2 regions of the Mesorhizobium sp. M3A.F.Ca.ET.080.04.2.1 genome follow, and region 2 is predicted to be linked to the other one. Evidence: riboswitches for the same ligand, from Rfam matches in the RefSeq annotation. Region 2 holds a riboswitch; the other holds the start of a gene.
The links. Region 2 has a riboswitch for S-adenosylmethionine ahead of EJ074_RS21090 (homoserine O-acetyltransferase). Riboswitches for the same ligand answer to the same signal wherever they lie in the genome.

Region 1: linked by a shared signal. The riboswitch ahead of EJ074_RS12555 (O-succinylhomoserine sulfhydrylase) and the one ahead of EJ074_RS21090 (homoserine O-acetyltransferase) in region 2 are both predicted to bind S-adenosylmethionine.

The regions. Positions count from the first base shown of each region.
Region 1 is NZ_CP034451.1:2,618,692-2,626,284, reverse strand. It holds gene EJ074_RS12575 (Hsp33 family molecular chaperone) at 1-964, shown strand, start outside; gene EJ074_RS12570 (alpha/beta hydrolase) at 1,099-1,899, opposite strand; gene apaG (Co2+/Mg2+ efflux protein ApaG) at 2,092-2,484, opposite strand; gene EJ074_RS12560 (ceramide glucosyltransferase) at 2,701-3,846, shown strand; gene EJ074_RS12555 (O-succinylhomoserine sulfhydrylase) at 3,979-5,169, opposite strand; SAM riboswitch at 5,225-5,302, opposite strand; gene EJ074_RS12550 (2'-deoxycytidine 5'-triphosphate deaminase) at 5,444-6,538, shown strand; gene EJ074_RS12545 (ABC transporter substrate-binding protein) at 6,698-7,465, shown strand; gene araD1 (AraD1 family protein) at 7,527-7,593, opposite strand, start outside.
Region 2 is NZ_CP034451.1:4,408,037-4,415,629, forward strand. It holds gene EJ074_RS21065 (ABC transporter ATP-binding protein/permease) at 1-776, shown strand, start outside; gene EJ074_RS21070 (DUF1194 domain-containing protein) at 847-1,647, shown strand; gene EJ074_RS21075 (glycosyltransferase family 2 protein) at 1,661-2,596, opposite strand; gene EJ074_RS21080 (glycosyltransferase family 2 protein) at 2,829-3,821, opposite strand; gene metW (methionine biosynthesis protein MetW) at 3,869-4,483, opposite strand; gene EJ074_RS21090 (homoserine O-acetyltransferase) at 4,575-5,744, opposite strand; SAM riboswitch at 5,841-5,918, opposite strand; gene hisC (histidinol-phosphate transaminase) at 6,071-7,174, shown strand; gene EJ074_RS21100 (prephenate/arogenate dehydrogenase family protein) at 7,180-7,593, shown strand, end outside.

The DNA of each region.
Region 1 (7,593 bases), 1.8 Mb from region 2:
ATTCGGCTTCGCCGGCGACGACCATGTCGTTCCGTACGAGGTCGCGCCGCTCGACGTGCGCGGCCGCACCGTGCAACTCGGGCCGATGCTCGACGCCATTTTGAGCCGCCACGACTATCCAGAGCCGGTCGCCCGCCTGCTCGCGGAGGCCTGCGTGCTGACCGTGCTGCTCGGCACCTCATTGAAGTTCGAAGGTAAGTTCATCCTGCAGACCCGCACCGACGGGCCGGTCGACATGCTGGTGGCGGACTTCACCACGCCGCACGCGCTGCGGGCCTATGCGCGATTTGATGCCGACAGGCTCGAGGCGCTGACCGCAACGGGCCAGACCTCGCAGCAGGCGCTGCTCGGCGCAGGCGTCCTGGCGCTGACCATCGACCAGGGCGCGCATACGCAGCGCTATCAGGGTATCGTCCAGCTTGACGGCACGTCGCTGGAGGACGCCGCTCGCACCTATTTCCGGCAGTCGGAGCAGATCCCGACCGATCTCAGAATGTCGGTCGCCAAGCTGGTGACGCCCGGCCCCGGCGGCGCGCGTGAGCAATGGCGCGCCGGCGGCATCCTGGCGCAGTTCCTGCCGCAGGCGTCGGAGCGGATGCGCGTTCCCGATATTTCGGGCGGCGACGGCGATCCGCGCAATGTGACGCACGAGCCGGCCGACAATTCCTGGCAGGAGCTTCTGGCACTGCTCGGCACCACCGAGCCGACCGAGTTGATCGATCCGACCGTGGGCGCCGAACGGCTGCTCTACCGGCTGTTCCACGAGCACGGCGTGCGTGTCTTCCGCGGTGTGCCGGTCGCCGACGAATGCTCCTGCTCGCGCGAAAAGATCCGCGGCATTCTCGAGGGTTTTTCGGCGCAGGAGATCAAGGACTCGACCGAAGAGGGCGGCATCCATGTCGCCTGCGAATTCTGCTCGACGCAGTACGATTTCGATCCGACGGAGTTCGTGGCGGCTGGATAAGGTCGCTTCTTGTTCACAAGACCTTTCCCCATCTGTCTTCTCTCCCCCGAGAGACCCGTCGGGGGAGAGGATTTTAGCTCGCCTTGGCGTCGTTCCCTTGTTTGATAGGGCTTCGTTGCCGCGGTATGCCGACGTCAAATGAATTCCTGGATGTGCTTGCGGACATCTGATGCTCGTTCGACTGGGGCCATATGGGTTTCTTCCGCGAGCACCATGAGCTTCGCTCCCCCGATCCCACTCGCGGCGGCTTCCATCATGCCGCTGCCGAAGAACTGGTCCCTTTCACCGCCTAGGATCAAGGTTCTGGCCGAGATGTTGCGAAGGTCTTCGTTCGTCACATTGTTGTGGAGCATTGCTTCGAGGTAGCGGACGATTGAACTCTGGGCTCCCATTCGTGCAATCAATCTGCGTTTGAACATCAGGCGAAAACGCAACAGCAGGTTCAGCCACGGTCGCCGAAATACCGTCGCGAATTCCTCCAGCACATGAAATTGTTCGTCTTTCGCGAATTGGATCTGTCTGTGGAGCCGCTTTTTTCCATCGGCCGAAAAGCCATGTGCGCTCGCCAGTAAGATCAGTTTTTCCACGGAGTCGGGATAGTCTGCGGCCACATGCGTTGCCACCACGCCGCCATAGGAAATACCCATCAAACGTGCCGGCTTGTTGAGGTTGGTGTCGATGATCTCTGAGATGTCTCGAGCCATATTCCTGAGTGAAACATCGTCTTTTGGATCTGGATCGTAGCTGATCAGCACAAAGCTCATGCCCGGTGGAAGGATCCGTTTGAGCCGTCTGGCGTCCTTTTCCAATCTGGAAGGTTCGGGCTTCATCATGAACCCTTGACCGCCGTTGATGACAATAAGACTTTCCGGTCGCGTTCCGACTTTCGCGAATGGTATCCGGCCGAGAAACAATCCTGTTTCAATACTGCTCATGAGGCTGCTGCTTCGAGCATGGCCGGACACTCCTGTTGGCGCGGCGCTTTCACGGCATCGCTTGGCATTGGACGCTGCGTTTGGCGAAAGTGCCGATCCTGCGGCAGCGCCAATCGGACTGATCCAGTTGGAGCAGAGATGGCGCATGCAGCCAGTCGATATGTGGCGCCAAGATGCGCGGACAGGCCGGCACTAATTCACCGTCCGCCTTGTGCCCGGCATGTCGAGCGAGAAGGCCGGGATCGCGACGTCGAACATCTCGCCGCGCCCGTTGCGCATCGTATAGTGGCCGACCATGATGCCGGACGGCGTCGAGAGGGGGCAGCCCGACGTGTACTGGTAGCTGTCGCCGGGGTTGAGTTCCGGCTGGTCGCCGACGACGCCCGCGCCACGCACTTCCTCGACGCGGCCATGACCGTCGGTGATGTGCCAGTAGCGCGATAGAAGCTGAACGAACTCTTCCGATCGATTGTCGATCGTCACCTGGTATCCCCAGACATAGCGGTTCTCTGATGGATCGGAGCGATCCTCCAGGAAGAACGGCCTGACCTGCACTTCTATGTTCCGCGTCACGGCGCGATACATGAGCAACTCCGGTGCTGCGGCAGGAAATATTTGTCGCGCTGCGCGGCATTATCAACGCAAGGCAGCCCAATCTCCCGACCTCGACGCGCAGTGCCGCCAAACAATGTCATTTGAGTGACACATGACAATGGTTGGTGTGCACAAACCGTGTCGGGCGACTCGGGCGCTCCGTCGAATGGATGGCCGCGGGCGGCCTTTCGGGAGTGCCAGACTTCGATGGAACTGACTTTCGCGGCCGCCGTCACCTCGTCAGCCCTACTTGTTTCCAATCTCGCCAGCATCCTCTTGGCGGCATCGCGGCTGAAGCGGCGCCACGTCATTGCTCCCCCTGCAAGCAAGCAGCCGGCCGTCTCGATCGTTGTGCCTCTGCGTGGCGTCGAGGCGTTCACAAGGGAGACGCTCCAGCGCGCCTTCTCGCTCGACTGGCCGCGCTACGAGCTGATCTTCTGCGTCGCCCATGGCGAAGATCCGGTAATCAAACTCGTCAGTGCCGCGATCGCGCGATACCCCAAGGTTCCGGCGCGGTTGCTCATCGGCGACGACAAGGTGAGCGCCAATCCCAAGCTCAACAATTGCGTCAAGGGATGGCAGGCGGCCCGGAACGATTGGGTGATCCTTGCCGATTCCAACGTGCTGATGCCGAAGGACTATGTCCAGCATCTGCTGGCGGCATGGCGGCCGGATACCGGCCTCGTCTGCTCGACGCCGATCGGCTCGCGCCCGGACGGCTTCTGGGCCGAGGTCGAATGTGCCTTCCTCAACACGTTGCAGGCGCGCTGGCAATATGCCGGCGAAGCGCTCGGCCTCGGCTTTGCCCAAGGCAAGAGCATGCTGTGGAACAAGCCGCTGCTCGACGGCAGTGGCGGCATCCACGCTTTGGCTGCCGAGATCGCCGAGGATGCGGCCGCCACCAAGCTGGTCAACGGGCTTGGCCTGAAGGTCAATCTGGTCGCAGCGCCCTTCGAGCAGCCGCTCGGCCAGCGTCGGCTCGCCGAAGTCTGGTCGCGCCAGGCGCGCTGGGCGAGGCTGCGGCGCGTCACCTTCCCGCAATTCTTCGTCCCCGAGGTCCTCACCGGCGTGGCGGCTCCGCTCTTGCTCGCGCTGATCGCGGCGGCCAGCGCCGGCGTCAGCCTGCCTGCCACGGCGCTTTGCGTGCTGGCCATCGCCTATCTGCCGGAATGCCTGCTCGCCTCGTCCAAGGGCTGGTATCTATCGCCGCGCAGCATCACCGCGATGATGGTGCGCGACGCCCTGCTTCCCGCCATCTGGGCGCGCGGCTGGTTCGGCGGTGCCGTCGACTGGCGCGGCAACGCCATGACCATCCGCGCCAATGCGATGACCGAGCTGGAAGAGGGCGCCTAAAGCGGGTCGCACTGATACGCATTAGCGAATTCAGTTCACGCGCTTCAGGCCTTTGCTTTGATGCATGTCGTTGTCCCAGAACCGCTGCACACTTCTAGCGACATGCATTAAGCGGCGCCCAACCGGCACCGCCTACTTGGCCGCCTTCAGCGCCTGTTCGAGGTCGGCGAGCAGGTCATCCGTATCCTCCAGCCCGACGGACAGCCTGAGCGTGCCGGGCCCGATGCCAAGCTCCGCCCGCGCCTCGTCGCTGAGGTTCTTGTGCGTCGTCGTCGCCGGATGGGTGATCAGGCTCTTGGCGTCGCCGAGATTGTTGGAGATCAGCACGATGTCGAGCGCGTTCTGGACGGCGAATGCCGCCTGTTTGCCGCCCTTGACGTCGAGGCAGATCAGCGTCGAGCCGCCCGACATCTGCTTCCTGACGATATCGGCCTGCGGGTGGTCGGCCCGGCCCGGATAGATGACGCGGGCAATCTCCGGCCGCTCCGCCAGAAAGTCCGCGATCTTGCCGGCGCTTTCCGTCTGCTGGCGCACGCGCAGCGGCAGCGTCTCCAGGCCCTTGAGCAGCGTCCAGGCATTGAAGGGCGAGAGGCTCGGACCGGTGTGGCGGAAATAGTCGTGCAGGTTCTCGTCGATCCACTTTTTGTCCGACAGGATGATGCCGCCGAGACAGCGCCCCTGGCCGTCGATGTGCTTGGTTGCCGAATAGACGACGATATGCGCGCCGAGCTGCAACGGCTTCTGCTGCAGCGGCGTGGCAAAGACATTGTCGACGATCAGCCTGGCGCCGATCGAGTTGGCGAGCGCGGCAACGGCAGTGATGTCGACCACTTCAAGCGTCGGGTTGGTCGGGCTTTCCAGGAAGAACAGCTTCGTGTTCGGCCTGACCGCTTTTTCCCAGTTCGCAATGTCGGTGCCGTCGACCAGCGTCGCCTCGATGCCGTATTTCGGCGCCAGCGTCTCGACCACCCAGCGGCATGAGCCGAACAGGGCGCGGGCCGCAACGATATGGTCGCCGGCCCTGGCGCTGCAGAGCAGTGCCGCCGTCACCGCCGCCATGCCCGAAGCGGTGGCGCGCGCGTCCTCTGCGCCCTCCAGCGCGCACATGCGCTTTTCGAACATGTCGACTGTCGGGTTGGCGTAGCGCGAATAGATGAAGCCCGGCTCCTCGCCCTTGAAACGGGCTTCCGCCGCCTGCGCGCTCTCATAGACATAGCCCTGGGTGAGGTAGATCGCCTCGGCAGTCTCGCCGAAGCCGGAACGCAGCGTTCCGCCATGCACGAGTGCCGTCTGAGGCTTCCAATTACGCTTTTTGCTGCTCATAGCCCTGCTTCCAAACACAAAAAGACCGGCCGCGACGTCGCAACCGGTCCATACGGCCTTGCGGCCAACGGTCCTTTAGCGACTTGTTTAACGTGGCTGCAAGCCGACCGGCCAAATCACCACGGGATAACGACCCTTTAGACCCGTGCCGCGCTTGCGTCAATTGCCGGCTTCATTAAGAGGTTGTGCCAGGCAGGTAGGGCGAAACCCTTACGGTTTTGCGGCAGGAGCCTGCTACAATCACGTGCTTGCCCGGCCTTAGCGGAGCCAGACCTTGCGGCAGACAGGCATTCTTCCGGACCAGGACATCGCGGCGCTGTTCCAGTCGGGCGCGCTGAAATCGCCGCGCGCGCTGGACACCAACCAGATCCAGCCGGCGAGCCTTGACCTCAGGCTTGGCGACAAGGCCTACCGGGTGCGCGCCTCTTTCCTGCCCGGCCCGGATCATCTGGTGGCCGACAAGCTCGACCGGCTGAAGCTGCATGAGATCAGCCTTGCCGAGGGCGCGGTTCTGGAGACGGGCTGCGTCTATATCGTGCCGCTGCTCGAAAGCCTGACCCTGCCTTCAAATATTTCGGCTTCGGCCAATCCGAAGAGCTCGACCGGCCGTCTCGACATCTTCACGCGTGTCATGACCGACCGCGGACACGAGTTCGACAAGATCGCCGCCGGCTATCATGGTCCGCTCTATCTCGAGGTCAGCCCGCGCACTTTCCCGATCGTCGTGCGCGCCGGTTCGCGCCTGTCGCAGATCCGCTTCCGCATCGGCAATGCGGTGCTATCGGAAAAGGAGCTGCGCGACCTTCACGGCGCCGAGATGCTGGTCGCGACGGAGCCGCCCAACATTTCCGGCGGCGGCATCGCGCTGTCGATCGACCTCGACGGCGACAAGGACGGCCTGGTCGGCTATCGCGGCAAGCATCACACCGGCCTCGTCGATGTCGACAAGCGCGCCGCCCAGGACGTGGTCGATTTCTGGGAGCCGCTCTACAAGAGCGGCGCCGGCGAACTGGTGCTCGACCCGGACGAATTCTACATCCTGGTCAGCCGGGAAGCGGTGCATGTGCCGCCGCTTTATGCCGCCGAGATGACGCCCTTCGACCCGCTGGTCGGCGAGTTCCGCGTCCACTATGCCGGCTTCTTCGATCCGGGCTTTGGTCACTCAGCCGCCGGCGGCAGCGGCAGCCGCGCGGTGCTCGAAGTGCGCAGCCACGAGGTGCCGTTCATCCTCGACCACGGCCAGATTGTCGGGCGCCTGGTCTACGAGCACATGCTGAAGCGGCCGCAGGCGCTTTACGGCAGCGACCTCGGCTCCAACTACCAGGCGCAGGGGCTGAAGCTTTCCAAGCATTTCCGCGCTGCGCGCTAAGCAATCCCAGGAACTGCGCAGCAGTTTTTCGTCCGGAAGCGCGAAAAATGATCGGAGCGGGAACCGCTCCGATTATCGTCAACTCAGACTCCGCTTGCCGGGACCTGCCGGCCATGATTGGCTACGTGGACCGGTCGAGCCTCACTGAGGGAGACGAACATGCAGATATCGAGATGGATCATATCGGCGGCGGCCGCTGCCATGCTGGCGATTGGTGCTGGTTCGGCCAGCGCCGCCGAAAAGATCAAGATCGGCACCGAGGGCGCCTATCCGCCCTTCAACACCATCACGCCCGACGGCAAGGTCGAAGGCTTCGACATCGACATCGCCAATGCGCTTTGCGCGCAGATGAAGGTCGAATGCGAGATCGTCACCCAGGACTGGGACGGCATCATCCCGGCGCTGCAGGCCAAGAAGTTCGACGCCATCATCGCCTCGATGAGCATCACCGAGGAACGCAAGAAGCAGGTCGCCTTCACCCATAAATACTACACCACGCCTCTTGCGCTCGTGGCCCTGAAGGACAGCGACATTGCCTCGACCGAGCCCGCCGCGCTCGCCGGCAAGACGGTCGGCGCCCAGGCTTCGACCACGCAGGCGGACTATGCCCAGGACGCCTACGCCAAGGCCGGCGCCGAAGCCAAGCTCTATCCCACTCAGGAGGAGGCGATCACCGATCTCCAGAACGGCCGCCTCGACGCCGTCATCTCGGACAAGTTCGTGCTTGTCGACTGGCTGAAGAAGGCAAGCGACGGCTGCTGCAAGCTGGTCGGCGACGTCAAGGGCACCGAGACCGAGGCCGGCATCGCCGTGCGCCTGGAGGACACTGCGCTCCGCGACCGCCTCAACGCGGCCATCGACGCCATCGTCGCCGACGGCACCTACAAGAAGATCCAGGCCAAGTATTTCGACTTCGATATTTATTGAGATTGAAGCTGCCAATCTCCCCCCTCGTGGGTCCCACGAGGGGGGAGATCACGCTCTCACCTCACAGCGCCTTCACCGCCACCTTCACCGGCTTCTCGATCTCGAGTGGGTTGCGCAGCGGCAGGCCG
Region 2 (7,593 bases):
CGCTGATGCGGGTGGCAGACTTCCGCATCGCGCTCAACGAAACCGATGTGCTGCACGACAGGGAAAAGCGCATTGCGTTCGCTGATAATGCCGATGGCAGCATGACGTTCGAAAGACTCGAGGTAGCCTCGCCGGAGGGATGCACGAGGCTCGCCGACGAGCATGTCGAGATTCGTGCCGGCGAGCGCGTGATGATCACCGGCGAGCCGGGCGCCGGCAAGACACTGTTCTTCCGCGCCCTTGCGGGCCTGTGGCCGTGGGGCAGCGGGAAGATCGGCCTGCCGGAGGGAGAAGCGCCCATCTTCGTGCCTCGCGTTCCCTATTTTCCGGCCGGAACGTTGCGCGAGGTGCTCGACCATGCGAACGGATCTGCGCCGGCGAGCGATGCCGAGATCGCGGCGGTGCTTGCCGAGGTTGGTCTCGAACGGCTGTCGTCCTCGCTCGACCGCAGCGGACGCTGGGAACGTGAACTGGGCGATGACGAACAACGCTCGCTCGCCTTTGCCCGGCTCGCCCTGCGGAAACCGAACTGGGTGATCATCGATGAGGCCCTGGACGCCTTCGATGGCCCATCGCTGAGGCGGGTGCTGTCGATGCTGGAGAAGCGTTTGCCCGAGACAGCTATCCTCAACATCGGCCGCGGCCTGCACAACGTCCAGTTCTTCCCGCGCTCGTTGACGATCGTGAAGGATTCCGGCGCACCAGCGCTGAAACCTGCTCGCGTCAGGGCTGGCGCAATCGAACCGCCGCCGGTTGTCGCCCGCCGCCGGAAATAGGCACGCCAAGCTTTATTTCGCCGTGATCGGCGGAAACAATCTGCGCGAACCGTCAGGGTTGCTTGCTGCCATGCTCGAGATGTTCAGCCTGCTTGCCTGTCTTGCCTGCGCCGAGGCGGCGCCGCTGCCGGCACCTGGCCAGGATATGGCGGTCGACGTCGAACTCGTGCTTGCCGTCGACATCTCGCAGTCGATGGACGAGGGCGAATTCGTCCTGCAGCGCGCCGGCTATGTCGATGCGTTGCGCCATCCCGATTTCATCCGGGCGGTGCGATCGGGCAGCAACGGCCGGATTGCGCTCGCCTATTTCGAATGGGCGGGCGTGGTGCGCGACGACGGCGTCATCGGCTGGCAGATCGTCGACGGCCAGGAGAGTGCCGACGCTTTCGCCGACAAGATCGCCCAGCGTCCGTTCCGGAGTTTTCGCGGTACCTCGATTTCCGGCGCGCTGGGCTTCGGCGCAGGGCTTCTGGAGAAAACCGGCTTCTCGGCGCCGCGCCGCGTGATCGACATATCGGGCGACGGACCGAACAATTCCGGGCTGCCTGTCGCCATGATCCGCAATGCCGTCCTGGCGAGGGGCATCGTCATCAACGGGCTGCCGATCCTGATCAGCCCATCGCCAAGCATCGGCCATCTCGATGCCTACTATGCCGACTGCGTGACGGGCGGACCCGGTTCCTTCGTGCTGCCGATCTACTCGGCTGCCGAGTTCTCGACGGCCATACGCCGCAAGCTGATCCAGGAGGTGAGCGGCATCACCCGGGAGACCACGGTCAGGATCGAGGCGGCGCCGCCTGTCGATTGCCTGCAGGGCGAGCGCGATCGGCGGAAATATTCCGACCCGTACTTTCCCGAACTCGACCGATGAAAGCTTCCGCTTTTCAGGCCGGCTGGTCGCCATAGTTGGAGCGGAATTCCTGATAGCAAGTGCGGCGCCAGCGTCGACCGACGACATAGCCGCGCAGCAAATGCGGCAGCGAATAGCCCAGCGCCTTGGACGAGCGGTTGGCAAGATAGCCCGACAAAGCCTGCGGCAGCCTGCCCTTGATAGTATCGGCGATGAGCTGGCGCGCGATCATGTAGGGCGGCACGTCGGGATAGCGATCGGGAATATAAGGGTGCTTCTCGATGAGATCGGCGTAGGCTGCGACATAGCCGTCGCGGCGGCCCGAGATCGAGTTTTCGGAGTTATATTTCTTCCAGTCGATGTCCCCGGTCAGCAGGGCTCCGCTGCGCCGGGCAAAGCGCAGCAGAAGCTCGCGGTCCTGCATGCGTGTGATGTCGCTGTCGTAGCCGCCGATCTCCAGGAGCGAGGCGTGGCGGGCGGTGATCGCCGAGCCGGCGATGAAGATGGTCTGCGAGACCAAAGCCCGCTCCAGCGCGTTCTGGCCGAGAAAGCCTTCGCGGTTGATACATTTGGTGCTGCGATTGCCTTTGACGGATACGAACGAGCTGATCAGAACTTCGAGCGAAGGGTCCTCGTCGAACCGCGCCAGCGTGCGCTCCAGCCGATCCGGCAAATAGACGTCGTCGGAATCGAGAAAGGTGACCACCGGCGCCCGCGCGCGCTCGATACCGGCGTTGCGCGCGGCATTGGCGCCTCGCCATTTCGCCCCGACATAGATCAGACGTGGGTCGCGGACATCGGCGAGCGCCGCGGCGGTCCCGTCCGTCGAGCCGTCATCGACGACGATGTGCTCGAAGCGGGGAAGCGTCTGCGCGAGAACGCTTTCGACTGCGCGCACAACCTGGCTACGCCGGTTATGGGTCGGCGTGACCACTGTGATCAGCGGACTGGTGTCCGGTAACGTCGGCATCTGTCTCCGCTACCAGCCGGATCTGGTGGTGATCGGACGGACCTCCAGCTTGCCTTCCATGCCGCCCCCGGATTGGATTCCGCCAAGCGTTACAAAAAGCCAGCGGCCATGTCACCCAAAGTGCCGTTCCGGATGCAGGTTTTGGCGCGTATTCCTTAGATCATGCGATTTGACTGCCACAGTTTACCAGGTCCTGAGGGTGGTATTCCGATGGCAATACAGCCTCAAGACCTCAACTGTGGCCGACATAGTCAGGGACAGTTTCGACCTCGTCACGGACGAGGCCCGCGGCCAGGCTGAAATGGCCAAGGAAGGCCAAGGTATAGAAAGCCAGGCCGACCGTCAGCGAGAACGGGATTTGCCAGAACGGCATGCCTGTTTGCCGCGCAAAACGGATGACGCGTCGTGTGGTGCGCCACGACATGGTGCCCCATCGGCTGCAAGACTTCACCACCCGCCGGGTGCGAGTGGGAGAATGGAGCTCGACGAATTTTCTGTCGGCATCTCGGCCGGTGACCAGGGCGCGCCAGTAGAAGAACCGCCATCCGCGCGGCGGGTAGTGACTGACGCGGGCGTCGACATTGACGATTTTGCGGCCTTCGCGCCAAAGCTGGTGCATCAGCAGCGTGCAGGAGACCTTGAAACCGTTATGTGCGGGAAACGGGTGGCTGCATATCCAGTCGCGCCGGAAGGCGATGTTGTTGGCATTGATCGCCCGCTTGGAGGCAAAGCGCTTGTCTCCCTCGGCCAGCGGGAAGAACCAGATCAAGGCAAAAGTGCGCGACAGGAAGTCATCGTAGGAAAGATAGGTGTGCCCGTTCACGCAGATGGTTGCGGGGTCACGAAAGGGCTTCAGCAGGGTCGAGAGCCAGCCCCGTTCCGGAACCGTATCGGAATCGAGGAAGACGACGATGCTTCCCTCGGTCGAGGCAATGCCGTTGTTCTTGAGCTCATAGTACCGGCCGGCCGGACAGGCCGCGAAAGCCAGGTCGGCAACCTGCGCCAACTGAGGCGCCTCAGCTTCGATGCTGCTGCGCAGCGCGTCCGCGTCCGCTTCCCGGCCGCCATGCGAGACGACAAGCTTCGGCCTTGCATATCCGGCAGCGGAAATCTCGGCAATGTCGCGCGCCAAGGCTTTCAGCCCGGCGCCGATTTCGTCCCAGTCGATGGATCTGGCATTCTCCATCTCCAGGACAACTGAATAGGTTGGCTGCTCGGCTGACATGTCCCCGCCGGCTCAAACCATGGCCAATGTGCGAATCGAAGCCACCGTCATCGCCTGAGCAGAAACACCGCCTGCTGGCCGAAGAAGTTCCAGAACCACCAGGGCATGGACAGCCCGATCTTCTGGCCGTTGGCGTCGAGCGCGGTCGCCTTCTCGACGGTCGCGCCGAGCTCCTCGCACAGATTGACGAAATCGCGGATGGTGCAGAAGTGGATGTTCGGCGTGTCGTACCAGGAGTAGGGCAGATCCTTGGTGACCGGCATCCTGCCCTTGATCAGCAGCGAGAAGCGCACCCGCCAATGGCCGAAATTAGGGAAGGAGACGATGGCGCGATTGCCGATCCTGAGCAGTTCGTCGAGCACAAGCTTCGGGTTGCGGGTCGCCTGCAGGGTCTGCGACAAGACGACAAAGTCGAAGCCCTTGTCGGCATAGAACTCGAGATCCTTGTCGGCGTCGCCCTGAATGACCGAGAGGCCGCGCGCCACGCATTCGTTGACGCCTCGCTGCGACAGCTCCATCCCGCGGCCATCGACCTGCTTGGCCTCCTGCAGGAGTTCCAGAAGCAAGCCATCGCCCGAGCCGACATCGAGCACGCGCGAGCGCGGCGGGATGAGATCGTTGATGACGTCGAGATCGACGCGCTGGGCGCGGTTGACGCTCATGAGCGCACCTCCGATCTTTTTCTTGACGCATGGCGCTCTCCCAAGAGCGCCGCGCATGCTTGGGGGTCATGCGTTGGGGATTGCGAACTGCTCATAGGTTGAGCCCCCGGGCGCGGGCGGCCGAGCCAATGAAGCCGTTGATGGCGGCGAACATCTCCGGCTCGTCCAGGAGGAATGCGTCGTGGCCGCGATCGGTCTCGATCTCGACGAACGAAACGGAGGCGCCCGCCGCGTTGAGCGCATGCACGATCGAGCGGCTTTCCTCCGTCGGGAACAGCCAGTCGGAGGTGAATGACACCAGGCAGAAGCGCGTCTTGGTGCCGGCGAAGGCATCGGCGAGGCGCCCGCCATGGTCGGCGACGAGGTCGAAATAATCCATCGCGCGGGTCAGATAGAGATAGGTATTGGCATCGAAGCGATCGACGAACGTCATGCCCTGGTGGCGCAGATAGCTTTCGATCTGGAAGTCGGCATCGAAACCGAAGGTGAGCGCGTCGCGGTCCTGCAGGTTGCGGCCGAACTTGCGGTGGAGGGCCGCCTCCGACAGATAGGTGATGTGGGCGGCCATGCGCGCCACAGCCAAGCCTTTTTCCGGCCGCTTGCCGAAATCGAAATATTTCCCCCCGTGCCAGTCGGGGTCGGCCATGACGGCCTGCCGTCCGACCTCGTGGAAGGCGATGTTCTGCGAGGAATGGCGGGCGCCCGTCGCGATCGGCAGCGCCGCGAAGACTCGCTCCGGATAGCTCGCTGCCCATTGCAACACCTGCATGCCGCCCATCGAGCCGCCAAGCACGCAAAACAGTTTCTCGATGCCGAAATGGTCGACCAGCATCAGTTGCGCGCGCACCATGTCGCGGATGGTGATGATCGGCAGGTCGAGCCCGTAAGGCTTGCCCGTTGCCGGATTCATCGATGCGGGACCGGTCGAGCCCAGGCAGCCGCCGAGGACGTTGGAGCAGATGACGAAAAAGCGGTTGGTGTCGATGATCTTGCCGGGGCCGATCAGCACCTCCCACCAGCCCGGCTTGCCGGTGACCGGATTGGTGCTGGCGACGTGATGGTCGCCGGTCAGCGCGTGGCAGACGAGGATGGCGTTGGAGCGGGCTTCGTTGAGGGTGCCATAGGTCTGGTAGGCGATCTGGAAGGGCGACAGCAACGTGCCGGCATCGAGCTTCAGCGGCTTGTCGGCGCCGAAGCGCAACACCGGGCTCGATGGGTTCTCGACCTCATTGTTGGTCCTTGCAGCGCGCTGAGCGGCCATTGCATCCCTCAATTGTTCCCGCGTCGGCATCTCTTCCGATGCAGTGTCCGGCCGGCAGCGGACAACAAAAAACCGGCCTGCCTTCGCAAAGCCGGTTACAGGTTGCAAACGGCCCTTTAGCGAATTGTTTAACGTGGCTGCAAGCCGACCGGCCAAATCACCACGGGAAGTCTGGCTGCTCTTCTAGGGCCAGCGCCGCGCTTCGTCAACATTCGGCATCTTGGATCCAGCCCGGTCCACGCAAGCGCCGGCCCTCGACATTCCGGGCCACGGCCTGTATTTCCGCTGCGGCCTGTGGACAGAGGCCTTTCGACGGATTTGTGACAATGAAGCAGGATCAGCCACGTCCGACGCCCCGCGCGGGCATCATGGACATCGAAGCCTACGTGCCGGGAAAGAGCACGGCGCCAGCCGGCGTGACGAAGGTCTATAAGCTGTCCTCGAACGAGAACCCGCTCGGTCCATCGCCGAAGGCGATCGAGGCTGCGCGACAGGTGGCGGCGAAGCTCGACGTCTATCCCGACGGCACGGCGCGCCGACTGCGCGAGGCCATCGCCGAAGTGCATGGCCTCAACCCGGCGAACATCATCTGCTCCAACGGCTCGGACGAGATCCTGGGCCTGTTGGCGCAGACCTATCTCGCGCCCGGAGACGAGGCGGTTTTCACCGAACACGCCTTCATGGTCTACAAGATCTATATCCAGGCTGCCGGCGCCAAGCCGGTAGCGGTCAAGGAAACCGACGAGCGCGCCGATGTCGATGCGATGCTCGCGGCGGTGACGCCGGCGACCCGGATCGTGTTCCTTGCCAATCCGAACAACCCGACCGGCACCTACGTGCCGTTCCAGGAAGTGCGCCGGCTGCATGCCGGCCTGCCGAAAAACGTGCTTCTGGTGCTCGACGCGGCCTATGCCGAATATGTGCGGCGCAACGATTACGAAGCCGGCGTCGAACTGGCCGGCAGCTCCGACAACGTGGTGATGACCCGCACCTTCTCCAAGCTCGGGCTCGGCGGCGCGCGCATTGGCTGGATGTACGGCCCGGCGCATATCGTCGACGCGATCAACCGGGTGCGCGGCCCATTCAACGTCAATGCCACCGCGATCGAGGCCGGCATCGCGGCGATAAGCGACCGCGCCCATGTCGAGCGCAGCGTGACGCATAACGAGAAATGGCTTGCCTGGGTGAGCGAGCAGGTGACGGGGCTCGGGCTGCGCATCACGCCCAGCGTCGGCAATTTCGTGCTGATCCACTTCCCCGACGACAAGAAGCATTCGGCTGCCGCCGCCGACGACTATCTCAGCCAGCGCGGCTACATCTTGCGCCGCGTCACCGGCTACGGCTTCCCCAACGCGCTGCGCATGAGCATCGGCACCGAGGAAGCCAATCGCGGCGTCGTCGATGCGTTGACGAGTTTCCTGAAAAGCTAGAGCACATGGCAGCACCGATGTTCGAAAAGATCGCACTGGTCGGCATCGGCCTGATCGGCTCGTCACTTGCCCGCGTCGTCCGCCGGGAGGGGTTGGCCCGCCACATCGCCATAGCGACGCGAAGCCGATCGACGCTCAAGCGGGCCGAAGAGCTGAGTCTAGGCGATTCCTACTCGACCGACGCCAGCGAAGTGGTGCGCGATGCCGATCTTGTCATCGTCTCGGTGCCGGTCGGATCCTCGGGCGAGGTTGCGGCCGAAATCGCGCCGGCGCTGAAGAAGGGCGCTATCCTGACCGATGTCGGCTCGACCAAGGCCTCGGTCATCGCCCAGATGCAGCCGTATGTGCCGGCAGGCGTGCACTTCATCCCTGGCCATCCGCTGGCGGGCACCGAAAAATCCGGTCCGGATGCCGGGTTC